Regions from separate parts of the Rhizobium sp. 862_C5_N1_2 genome, predicted to be linked through region 1. Evidence: riboswitches for the same ligand, from Rfam matches in the RefSeq annotation. Region 1 holds a riboswitch; each other region holds the start of a gene.
What was found. Region 1 has a riboswitch for thiamine pyrophosphate ahead of ACD590_RS35760 (phosphomethylpyrimidine synthase ThiC). Riboswitches for the same ligand answer to the same signal wherever they lie in the genome.
Positions count from the first base shown of each region.

Region 1 (3,268 bases):
CCGAAGCGAAACAGTTACAATTTCGGTCTTCGATCGTCTCACTGCTTCCGCAAGCACGGCCGGAGACGGGTAGCGGGCGGTGCCAAGCAGCAGCCGGGAATGGACCTCGACGCTGTAAAGTTTCAGCATCTTAGCCTCCTTGCATCGGTGAGAGAATTTCAATGCGGTCGCGCTCGCCAAGCATGAAATCGACGCGATCCTCGCGGTGTACCAGTTCGCCGTTCACCGCGGTTGCGAGCCACCCGCCTTCGTAGTCCAGAGCGAGAAGCAGATCTGCGAGCGTCGCGGCCGCGACCTGTTGTTCCTCGCCATTGATGATGAAGGTCATGGCGCCCTCCTTTCCGTTTGTTCTGTTAGAAGAAGCCGCGCCACCTCTCCGGCCATGGCCGGCGCCAGCAAAAAGCCATGGCGATAGAGGCCGTTGACATGGAGGGTGTGTTTCTCCTGCGTCACGCGCGGTAGATTATCGGGATAAGCGGGCCGCACGCCTGCGCCTGTTTCCGTGACGCGTGCCTCGCCGAAGGCGGGATGCATCGCATAGGCAGCATTCAGCAACTCCATCAGCGAACGCGCGGTAATCGGCCCCGCATCGTCACTTTCGATCATCGTCGCACCGACCATGAAGCAGTTCTTTTCGCGCGGCACGATATAGATCGGGTGGCGCGGATGCAGCAGGCGGACGGGGCGAGAAAGGCTGACCTCGCGCGTTTCGACGCAGAGCATCTCGCCTCGAACACCACGCAATTCGGGCAGTTGGCCAATCTGGGCGGCACCGGTGCAGTCGATCACCCGGTCATAATGGGCAACGTTCGCATTGCCCGTGACGCCGAACACGAGAAGCACGCGGGCGTTCTCCAGTCCTGCCGCAAGTCCCGAGAGCGCCTGCCGTGGATCGAGGTGCGCTTCCTGCCGGAAGAACAACGCCCTGCGGAAGCGGCCGGCGAGATCAGGCTCCAGAGCTGCGATCGCCGCCTCGTCCAGCCATTCCCATCCGCTTGTGCGGCGGGAAAAGCGGTCCAGCTCGGCGGTATCTCGCCCACCCGCGACCACCAGCGTTCCTCGGCGTTTGACGTGGCCGGGCAATGCTGCCTCCCACCAATCGGCGGCATTACGACCGAGCGTCAGCACCGGTTCCTCCGCACTTTCCCGTTCGCACCACGGGGCGAGCATGCCGCCGGCAAGGCCGGAGGCGCCGCCCCCGACCTTGTCGGCCAGCTCCGTAAGGGTGACGCGGAAGCCTTGGCGATAAAGCTGCCAGGCCACGGTGAGGCCGGCAACGCCGGCCCCCTTGACAAGAACGCGCATGGTCATCCTCCAATCGGTATTTTAGCGGCCTCTACGACCGACATGTAAAGTTCGCCGCCCTGTCGGTATTTCGCCGCCATCGCGTCCAGCCCCTCCTTCTGCGCCTCGGCGCGGATGTTGTGCGATATGCGCATCGAGCAGAAATGCGCCACCTTGTGCGCTTCCTTCGGCAAGGTCTCGTCACGGTAGCTGCGGGCGGTGTCGGGATGGGAGGAATCATAGACGACGAAAGGCGGCTCGCCGGCGGTCGGATGGACGCTGATTCCGCGCATCGGCACGCGGACATGACTGTGGATAACTCCCGGTATGGATCTTCCGCGACACTGGCAGCGGGCCGGTGGTGACGGTTGGGGTGAAGTTTTTTGCGGCAATGTCATAGTTTGAGGCTCCAAATTGAAAGTTGGAGACCCAGTCAGCCGGAATGATGAAAAGACGCCGGCATGGATTCCACGCGTGAATCCGAAGCCTTGGAGCGCTTGCACCGTCCCTACGCCAGTATGAACTGGATCAGGTTCAACGGGTCACTGCGCCACAACAAGCAACACCTTATTGTTCAGCAGTATCTCAGCCCCTTGCCGGGCCCCCCTGGTGAATGCCGCCATGAAAGACCGGAGCTGCCCTTCTGTCAAGCAAGGCCTAATGCATATTTTTCTTGCTCGTCAAGCATGACGGCTTCCCGTCTAAAATCGCCGTTGAAACCGGAAGTCTCCGTGCCTCCGCTAATTGCATTTCACAAGCGCGATATGCGCGCCGCAATAGGAACCTAACTGGCGGATATTCGCCACCTCCACCGAGGCGAGAAATGCCGGGCCCGCCCGTTCCTTAAGACAGGTTCCTTCGGCCCGCGAAGGTGCTTAGCTTTGTCGATTGCGCAGGCTCTCAGTGCGCGAGCGCTTCCGCCACCCGAATCCCACCGGCTGGATCCGAATCGACCCCACAAGCAGCGCGATCACGCCGTCCCCGACGATCCATTATGCGATCTTCGTCCAAAACGTGAGCTCCATAGCAACAAGCCGGAGCGCTGGCCTCGAAATCGCGCCGTGCCACGACGTAGGAACGTCCTGAGCGGAAGCGGATGTCGACTGTCCTCTAGAGCCAATATCGGTTTCTCGGGGGAAGCTTCATGCGGTCGAGGCCTCATTTTTTTGGATATGGTACGCGCGTTGTACTATCGTGGCGGGAAATCCGGAGAGGGGCATGCAATATGGCCAAAGGTTGGTGCTGTGAGCAGCACCTCGGCTGATCATCGGGGCTGCCGCAGTAGGCGCTTCGGGCGGTATAGCCATTGCAGACTTCGAAATTCCTGAACTGCTAATCGCCGCGCTGTTTGAGGGCGTTATCATTGGCATGGCCGTTGAGCAGTTCCTAGCTACGATGAGCAAACAGGCTTGGCGGGAGAAAAACAGATGGCGCTCGGAGGAAACGCGCTGGAATGAGCGTGCCGTACTCGGACCCTGGCTTAAGACACCAGCTGCGGAGCCATTACGGCCGGTCGACGCCGCGGATCAACTCCGTATCGTGATGCGCTCGAAGTTCACCATCCAGCCATTGCTGAACAAGAGGGGAGCCCGGGTAGGTTTCGCATTCGTAACGTGAGCACTAATTTCAAGCTGAGGCTGAACATCAATGATCAAGCGATGACGCGGAACGTTGCATCAGGACAGTGGTTACGCTGGTTCGCTGCCAAGGCGGTTGGTTCATCTGCTGGTTCTTAGCTCTCTACCGGTCGACTTTCTCCGCTGCTTCAAGCGAAAATTCGGCGCGCAATACCGCCTTCTGTGCTCGCGAAAAATCGGCGGCGGCTTGTTCTGCCCGCTCTTGCGCGGCGCACCGGGCGTCTTTGCGCTGCGCAAGCGATCGGCCGGCATCGGCTTCATGGCTGCGCAATACGGATTGTCGCATCAACGCGTCCTGAAGCTTGGCGGCGGAGATAACGCCGCTCTTGCGCAATTCGTCGACGATA
Region 1 covers NZ_JBPWPT010000005.1:78,907-82,174, reverse strand. Annotated here, with positions in the region: gene ACD590_RS35775 (thiazole synthase) at 1-129, opposite strand, end outside; gene thiS (sulfur carrier protein ThiS) at 131-328, opposite strand; gene thiO (glycine oxidase ThiO) at 325-1,305, opposite strand; partial or broken gene ACD590_RS35760 (phosphomethylpyrimidine synthase ThiC) at 1,308-1,520, opposite strand; TPP riboswitch at 1,772-1,902, opposite strand; partial or broken gene ACD590_RS35755 (DUF2726 domain-containing protein) at 2,545-2,880, shown strand; gene ACD590_RS35750 (hypothetical protein) at 3,025-3,268, opposite strand, start outside.

Region 2 (3,268 bases), on a different contig from region 1:
GACAGTTCGGAGGGATAGTGGTGTTCGAAGCCGGCAAGGCCGAAGCTCTCGAACAGCGGCGCGACGGCGGCGCGGGCCGCGCGGCGGCTCATGCCTTTCACCTCGAGACCGAGTGCCGCATTGTCGATGATCCGGCGCCAGGGCATCAGCGCATCGCGTTGCGGCATGAAGGCGAAGGAATGCGGCGCCTGTTCCAGCGGCACGCCCTTAAAAAGCATGGTGCCGGCATCGGGGCGCAGTGCCTGGGTCAGCAGTCGCAGCACCGTCGATTTTCCGGAGCCGGAGGGGCCGACGATCGAAACGAACTCGCCGTCTGCGACGGCGAGCGAAATATCGCCGAGCACCTTCATGCCGTCGAAGGACTTCGAGATATTGTGCAGTTCAACCATTGTATCGCTCATCGGCGCCGCTCCGCGGTTGGCTGCCAGGGCATGACGAGGCGCTGGATCAATAGCGTCGCTCCGAAGAGGCAGAGTGTCAGAACGGCGCTGATGACGACGGCGGCGAGCACGAGATCGGGACGGAAATTGTTCTTGGCGTTGAGGATATAGATGCCGAGGCCGCGGGCGGCGCCGGCATATTCGGCAAAGATCGCGCCGACGACGGCATAGGTGATCGAGATCCGCAGGCCGGCGAAGAAATAGGGCAGCGAGGAGGGAAGCCGTGCCAGGCGGAAAATGCGCCAGCGGCTCGCCTTCATCGAATTCAGCAATTCGGCGATGTCGCGGTCAGTCGATTCATAGCCCTGCAGCAAGGCGACGAGCAGCGGGAAGAAGGTGACGAGCGCCACCAGCAGGATCTTCGGCAACAGGCCGAAGCCGAACCAGAGGACGACGAGGGGCGCGATCGCCACCAGCGGCAGGGTCTGGCTGGCGATGAAGATCGGCAGCAATGCCCGGCGCATGAAGGGCACGAAATCCATGAGGATCGAGGCGGCGAAGGCGAAGGCCAGCGACAGCGCGAAACCTCCGAGTGTCGCGCCGAGCGTCGGCCAGGTGTTTGATATCAGCGCCTCGCGGTTCAGCCAGCCCTGGATGACGATGCGCGAAGGCGCCGGCAGGATGGAAGGTTTGATACCGGAAAGATCGACATAGAGTTCCCATGCCGCCAAAAAGACGCAGCCGGCCAGCAAGGCGGGTATGCCCCGGTAGAGAGCGGCGCGGAGCGCGGCAAGGCGCGAAGCCGATGGTTGTGGCAGTGTCATCAGCGTTCGATTTCAGGCTTTCGTCGGGCTATTGGCAGACGCCGTGATGTCGAGGGTAACATGTCCCTCGGGGTCGCCGAAGCGATAGAAGGCCTCACGAATGGTTGCGAAGACGGCACCGGCATCGCCAGAAAGCCTGGTGCAGAAATTCTTGGCACGGTCGAAGGTGCCAGAGCGCTTCAGGAAGTCGATGCAGCCATAAATCTCGTCCATATGGGTACCGGTTCCCATGACGTAGAGCGAGAATTGCGCAGCGGTCGGCTGGCCGGTCTCGGTGGTGGTTTCAACGGCGGCAAGTGCGGCTGTTATGCGCTCGGCAAGCGGCTCCGCCTGACCGAGGGAGGGGTTGACGCCGCAGATGACGTCGTCGGGCTCGCCGGGGCAGCCACGTGAAACGGTGGCGGAAAGGACGCAATGCTCGCCGGTCTTCGCAGCGGCAACAAATAGATCGTGCATGGCGGCGAAGAGAATGTCAGGCGGGCCGACCAGCAGTGTGGAGATGTCATCGGTCTCGATGCGCAGCCGGTCGCGATAAGGATCGAGCGCCTTGACGGCATCAAGAATGATGCCGACGAAATTGCCGGACATCGGATAGAGTGACACCTGTGCGCCTGAGAACATCTGAACCTCGCTCCGCTGGCATTACCCAGATCAGCTTTGAAGGGTCCAGAGGCTTGCACCTCACATCTCAGCCCCGGCGATACGGAGCTCCCCTGTTATTGGCGCGGAAACTATCACCGGGGTTTCCTCCCCGCAACAGCAAAATTGCGAACCCGTCTGCGCGGTCGGGATGGACCTGATGCGACGGGAAACACCCGGACGGAGGTCCTGTCCGGGTGTTCCCAATGGTTCCGTACCTGCCGGGAACGGAACCGGAGCTCTCTGCCTCAGGCGGCTAGCGCATAACCCCGAAAATCGGAATCGATTTTCGGAAAGGATTATGCGCAGATTCAAAGTAATAGAGCGTCCTTAGCGCGTCCGAAAAGACGCGCGGCGCTCTGTGTCGGTATAGGGACGATCGCTGCGGGCAGTGACGAGCGCCTGCGTCCACCATTCCAGCCTCGCCATCATCCGATCGAGCAAACGCATTGCGTCGGCGGGATTGTCGAGCCGCCCGTCTGTGTCGAAGCGGTTCCAAGGTGCGGCAAAGCTGACCGAATCGCGGATCGTCACGGCGTGGAGTTCGGCAAAGACGAGCCGCAGCTGTTCGACGGCGCGCAGGCCGCCAGATATGCCGCCATAGGAAACGAAGGCGACCGGCTTGCCCTGCCAGGGCTCGAAGAAGAAATCGATGATCGACTTCAACGAGGCGGTGAAGCTGTGATTGTATTCCGGCGTGACGATGATGAAGGCGTCGGCCATGCCAAGCCGTCCGGCGAGCCTGTCGATTTCGGGGTGCGTCATGTCACGGTTGGCCGGCAGCGCGAAATCCAGCGGGTCGATGATGTCGATATCAAATTGCGGGAAGCGGACGAGCTCCTGCGTCAGCCATTTGACCACCCGGTCGCAGATGCGGCCCTCTCTCGTGCTCCCGTAGATGACAGCCAGCCTGGTGGGTGTTTTCACGCGTCGCTCCTTGTTGCGATTGGACTTTACGATTGCAGGAGCCAAGGTTATAAAACCTCAACTAATATTGAGGTCAAGAGGTGATGGATACAATTCCTGCGGCGCCGCTCGGCAAGCTTCTGACGGTCGGTGAAGTGGCAGAGCGCAGCGGCCTGGCCGTCTCGGCGCTGCATTTTTACGAGACCAAGGGGCTGATCTCGAGCATCCGCTCCCGCGGCAACCAGCGGCGCTATGGCCGCGATGTGCTTCGCCGGCTCGGCATCATCAAGGTGGCGCAGCGTGTTGGCATTCCGCTTTCGGAAATCCAGGCGGCGTTCGAGTCCCTGCCGCAGGGACGCACGCCGACCGTCGCCGACTGGCAGACGCTGTCGGCGCGCTGGAAGGATGATCTCGACGCGCGAATCAGGCGGCTTAGCCTGCTGCGCGACCGTCTGACAGGTTGCATCGGCTGCGGCTGCCTGTCGATCGAAAGCTGTCCGTTGCGCAATCCCTGCGACC
Region 2 covers NZ_JBPWPT010000001.1:4,153,547-4,156,814, reverse strand. Annotated here, with positions in the region: gene ACD590_RS20545 (ABC transporter ATP-binding protein) at 1-401, opposite strand, end outside; gene ACD590_RS20540 (ABC transporter permease) at 398-1,204, opposite strand; gene ACD590_RS20535 (YkoF family thiamine/hydroxymethylpyrimidine-binding protein) at 1,217-1,825, opposite strand; TPP riboswitch at 1,816-1,929, opposite strand; gene ACD590_RS20530 (NADPH-dependent FMN reductase) at 2,174-2,770, opposite strand; gene soxR (redox-sensitive transcriptional activator SoxR) at 2,854-3,268, shown strand, end outside.
Region 2: it holds a riboswitch for thiamine pyrophosphate, as region 1 does, so the genes downstream of both, ACD590_RS20535 (YkoF family thiamine/hydroxymethylpyrimidine-binding protein) here and ACD590_RS35760 (phosphomethylpyrimidine synthase ThiC) in region 1, are expected to answer to the same signal.

Region 3 (3,268 bases), on a different contig from region 1:
AGGCGCCTCGCCGCAAACCGCGAGCTGCTTGTCCATGTTTTCCTTGATCTTGTGCATCGGCACATGGCCGGGACCTTCGATCATCACCTGGCAATCCTTCGCCCAGGCGATTTTCGTTAACTCGCCGAGCGTTTCCAGTTCCGCGAACTGCGCCGCATCGTTGGCGTCAGCGATCGATCCCGGGCGCAGGCCATCCCCGAGCGAGAAGGAAACGTCGTAAGCGCGGCAGATGTCGCAGATTTCCGCGAAATGCTCGTAAAGAAAGCTCTCCCTATGGTGGTGCAGACACCACTTGGCCATGATCGAGCCGCCGCGGGAAACGATGCCGGTGACGCGATTGACGGTCAGCGGGATATAGGCGAGCCGCACGCCGGCATGGATGGTGAAATAGTCGACGCCCTGCTCGGCCTGTTCGATCAGCGTATCGCGATAGACCTCCCAGGTGAGGTCCTCGGCAATGCCGTTTACCTTTTCGAGTGCCTGGTAGAGCGGTACGGTGCCGATCGGCACCGGCGAATTGCGGATGATCCATTCGCGGATGTTGTGGATGTTTCGGCCGGTCGACAGGTCCATGACGGTGTCGGCACCCCAGCGGATCGCCCAGACCATCTTCTCCACTTCTTCCGCCATGGACGAGGTAACAGCCGAATTGCCGATATTGGCATTGATCTTTACCAGGAAGTTCCGGCCGATGATCATCGGTTCGGATTCTGGATGGTTGATATTGGCGGGAATGATCGCTCGGCCTTCCGCGACTTCCCGACGGACAAAATCCGGTGTCACGAAATCCGGGATATGGGCCCCAAAACTTTCGCCGTCGCGGATGAGAGCTTCCTTGGCCGCCTGTCGGCCGAGGTTTTCGCGAATGGCGATGAATTCCATTTCCGGCGTGACGATGCCGGCCCGCGCATAAGCGAGCTGGGTAACGGCCCTCCCCGCCTTCGCCTTGAAAGGCTGGCTGCGAACGGGGAATTCCGGCGTCAGCCTGTCGCCTGAAACAAAGCCGTTATCCTCCGGCCTGACGATGCGGCCCCCGTAGGATTCAACATCACCGCGAGCAAGAACCCAGCTTTCGCGCAGGCGTGGCAGGCCTGCATCAATGCGGATTTCGGCACCTTCTGCGGTGTAAGGACCCGAAGAATCGTAGACAGTGACTGGCGGTTCGCCAGAGGTCGGATGCAGTGCGATCTGACGCATCGGTACGCGGATATCCGGATGAATGGTGCCTGCTTTCAGGACTTTCGCGGAGGCGGGAAGCGGACCTGTGGTGACGAACGGAGTGAGTTTGGTGGCTGCAATATTCATGGTTCGAGGCTCCAAGTTTTGACGTTTGGAGACCCAGTTCCAGTGTTGGAATGATGAAAAAACGCCGTGGATTCCGAAGGACGGATACCCGCCCTCGCTGCCGCAGCGCCCGCACCGTCCCTACGCCAGTATGAACTGGATCAGGTTCAACGGGTCACTGCGCCTCGGGCGGCCAAAGCCGATCCGACCAGCAGTATCTCAGCCCCTTGGCGGGACCCCCCTGGTGAATAGGGCTAAGCTATTGTGAGAAATGCCGCTCCGTCAAGCCCTTAGGGCACCATTCAGAACCCATATCCCGACCGCTTGAGTTCTATTCATCGCGCCGCTGGGCTGACTGGCTTCATGGAGTTTAGCGAATGTGGCATGCTCAGCGCCGCCCCAATTCCCCGCCAGAACCTCCAGGAACGCAAAGCAATCGCCAACGGCTCGGTGCCCATCCGCTGTCACCCGACCACCCCTAGCGGCACCACTTTCGCCGGCGACAATAGAATGCCCTCGAAAAGCCAACTTGCGCATGGCGTCCCTCGCCAAAGCTGCGCAAACCAGACTGTTTTTCATTGCCCATCCTGTCAATGATCGGGAAAAGGGCAATAAGATCAATAATTAGACGGTATGATCAGTTTTTAATCACAAATCAAAAAGCTCATCATTTTGGCAGAATTTGCGGTTTATTTGGCCGAATATGAAACATCAGGTCTCTTGCCTCGTGACGGTATTGCAAGTGTAATTCTCCTCGTCTGATCGGCGCTCCGGCGTAATCAGACCAGCAAACAGCAGCGGAGCCGCCTTTTCAGCCCGGTCATTTGGCCGAGACGGCGGAGGCGTGCTCGGACGGCAAGGGGATGAGGCATGGCAAAGCTTGCGACGACAATTCTGACCGGGTTTCTCGGGACCGGCAAGACCACGCTTCTCAATCACCTGCTCACCTCAATCGAAAACGAGAGCGTAGCGGTGATCGTCAACGAATATGGGGAGGTCGGCATCGATGGAAAGCTCGTGGTGCCGACGGCGGACGAGGTCATCGAGCTGAACAATGGCTGCATCTGCTGCACTGTCAGGGGCGATCTCATCGCCGCGATCGGCGAACTGCTGCGCTCCGGACGGCCAATCGACCGCATCATCATCGAGACTTCGGGTCTTGCCGATCCGGCGCCGGTCATCCAGTCCTTCCTACTCGACGAAACGCTCGCCAGGCGGCTGCAGCTTGATGCGATCGTGACCGTCGTCGATGCCCGCCATATGAAGCAACAGCTCTCTCAGGACGAGGCGAGGGAGCAGATCAGCTTTGCCGACGTGCTGCTGCTCAACAAGATCGACCTGGAGAGCGCCGAGAACCTTGCCGCCACCGAGCAGCAATTGCGCGGGATCAATCCGCTTGCCCGGATCATCCGGACGAGGGATTGCAAGGTCGAGCTCTCCGCGGTGCTCGACGTCGGCGCCTTCGACCTCAAGAACATCCTGTCTATCGACCCCGATATTCTCAAGGACCATGAACACGAGCACGACCAGAGCATCGGTTGCGTGGCGATCCAGGACTTCGGCCCGCTCGATCCGGCGGCGCTGAACGTCTGGCTCAATCGCCTGGCTCAGGAGATCGGCACGGACCTCTTCCGCATGAAGGGCGTGCTGAATCTCCACGGCGAGCAGCGCCGCTATGTCTTTCACGGCGTGCACATGACGCTTGAAGGACGCCCCGGAAAGGCCTGGGGGCCTTCGGAAAAGCGGCTCAACGAAATCGTCTTCATCGGCAGGAACCTCGACGACGCGATGCTTCGAGACGGCTTCATGAGCTGCCTCAGCCAGCAGCGCGCGCTGGCATCCTGATGCGCATCCGCCCAACCCCTCAACAAGGAGACAGACCCATGCCCCCGCTCGTTGCCGCAATGATCAGCCTCGGTGTGCTCGGCGCCATCGACACCTATATCACCGCGACGATATTTCCCGTTCCCGTGTGGGTCACCTT
Region 3 covers NZ_JBPWPT010000002.1:610,564-613,831, reverse strand. Annotated here, with positions in the region: gene thiC (phosphomethylpyrimidine synthase ThiC) at 1-1,305, opposite strand, end outside; TPP riboswitch at 1,405-1,537, opposite strand; gene ACD590_RS27140 (CobW family GTP-binding protein) at 2,155-3,129, shown strand; gene ACD590_RS27135 (DUF1097 domain-containing protein) at 3,168-3,268, shown strand, end outside.
Region 3: it holds a riboswitch for thiamine pyrophosphate, as region 1 does, so the genes downstream of both, thiC (phosphomethylpyrimidine synthase ThiC) here and ACD590_RS35760 (phosphomethylpyrimidine synthase ThiC) in region 1, are expected to answer to the same signal.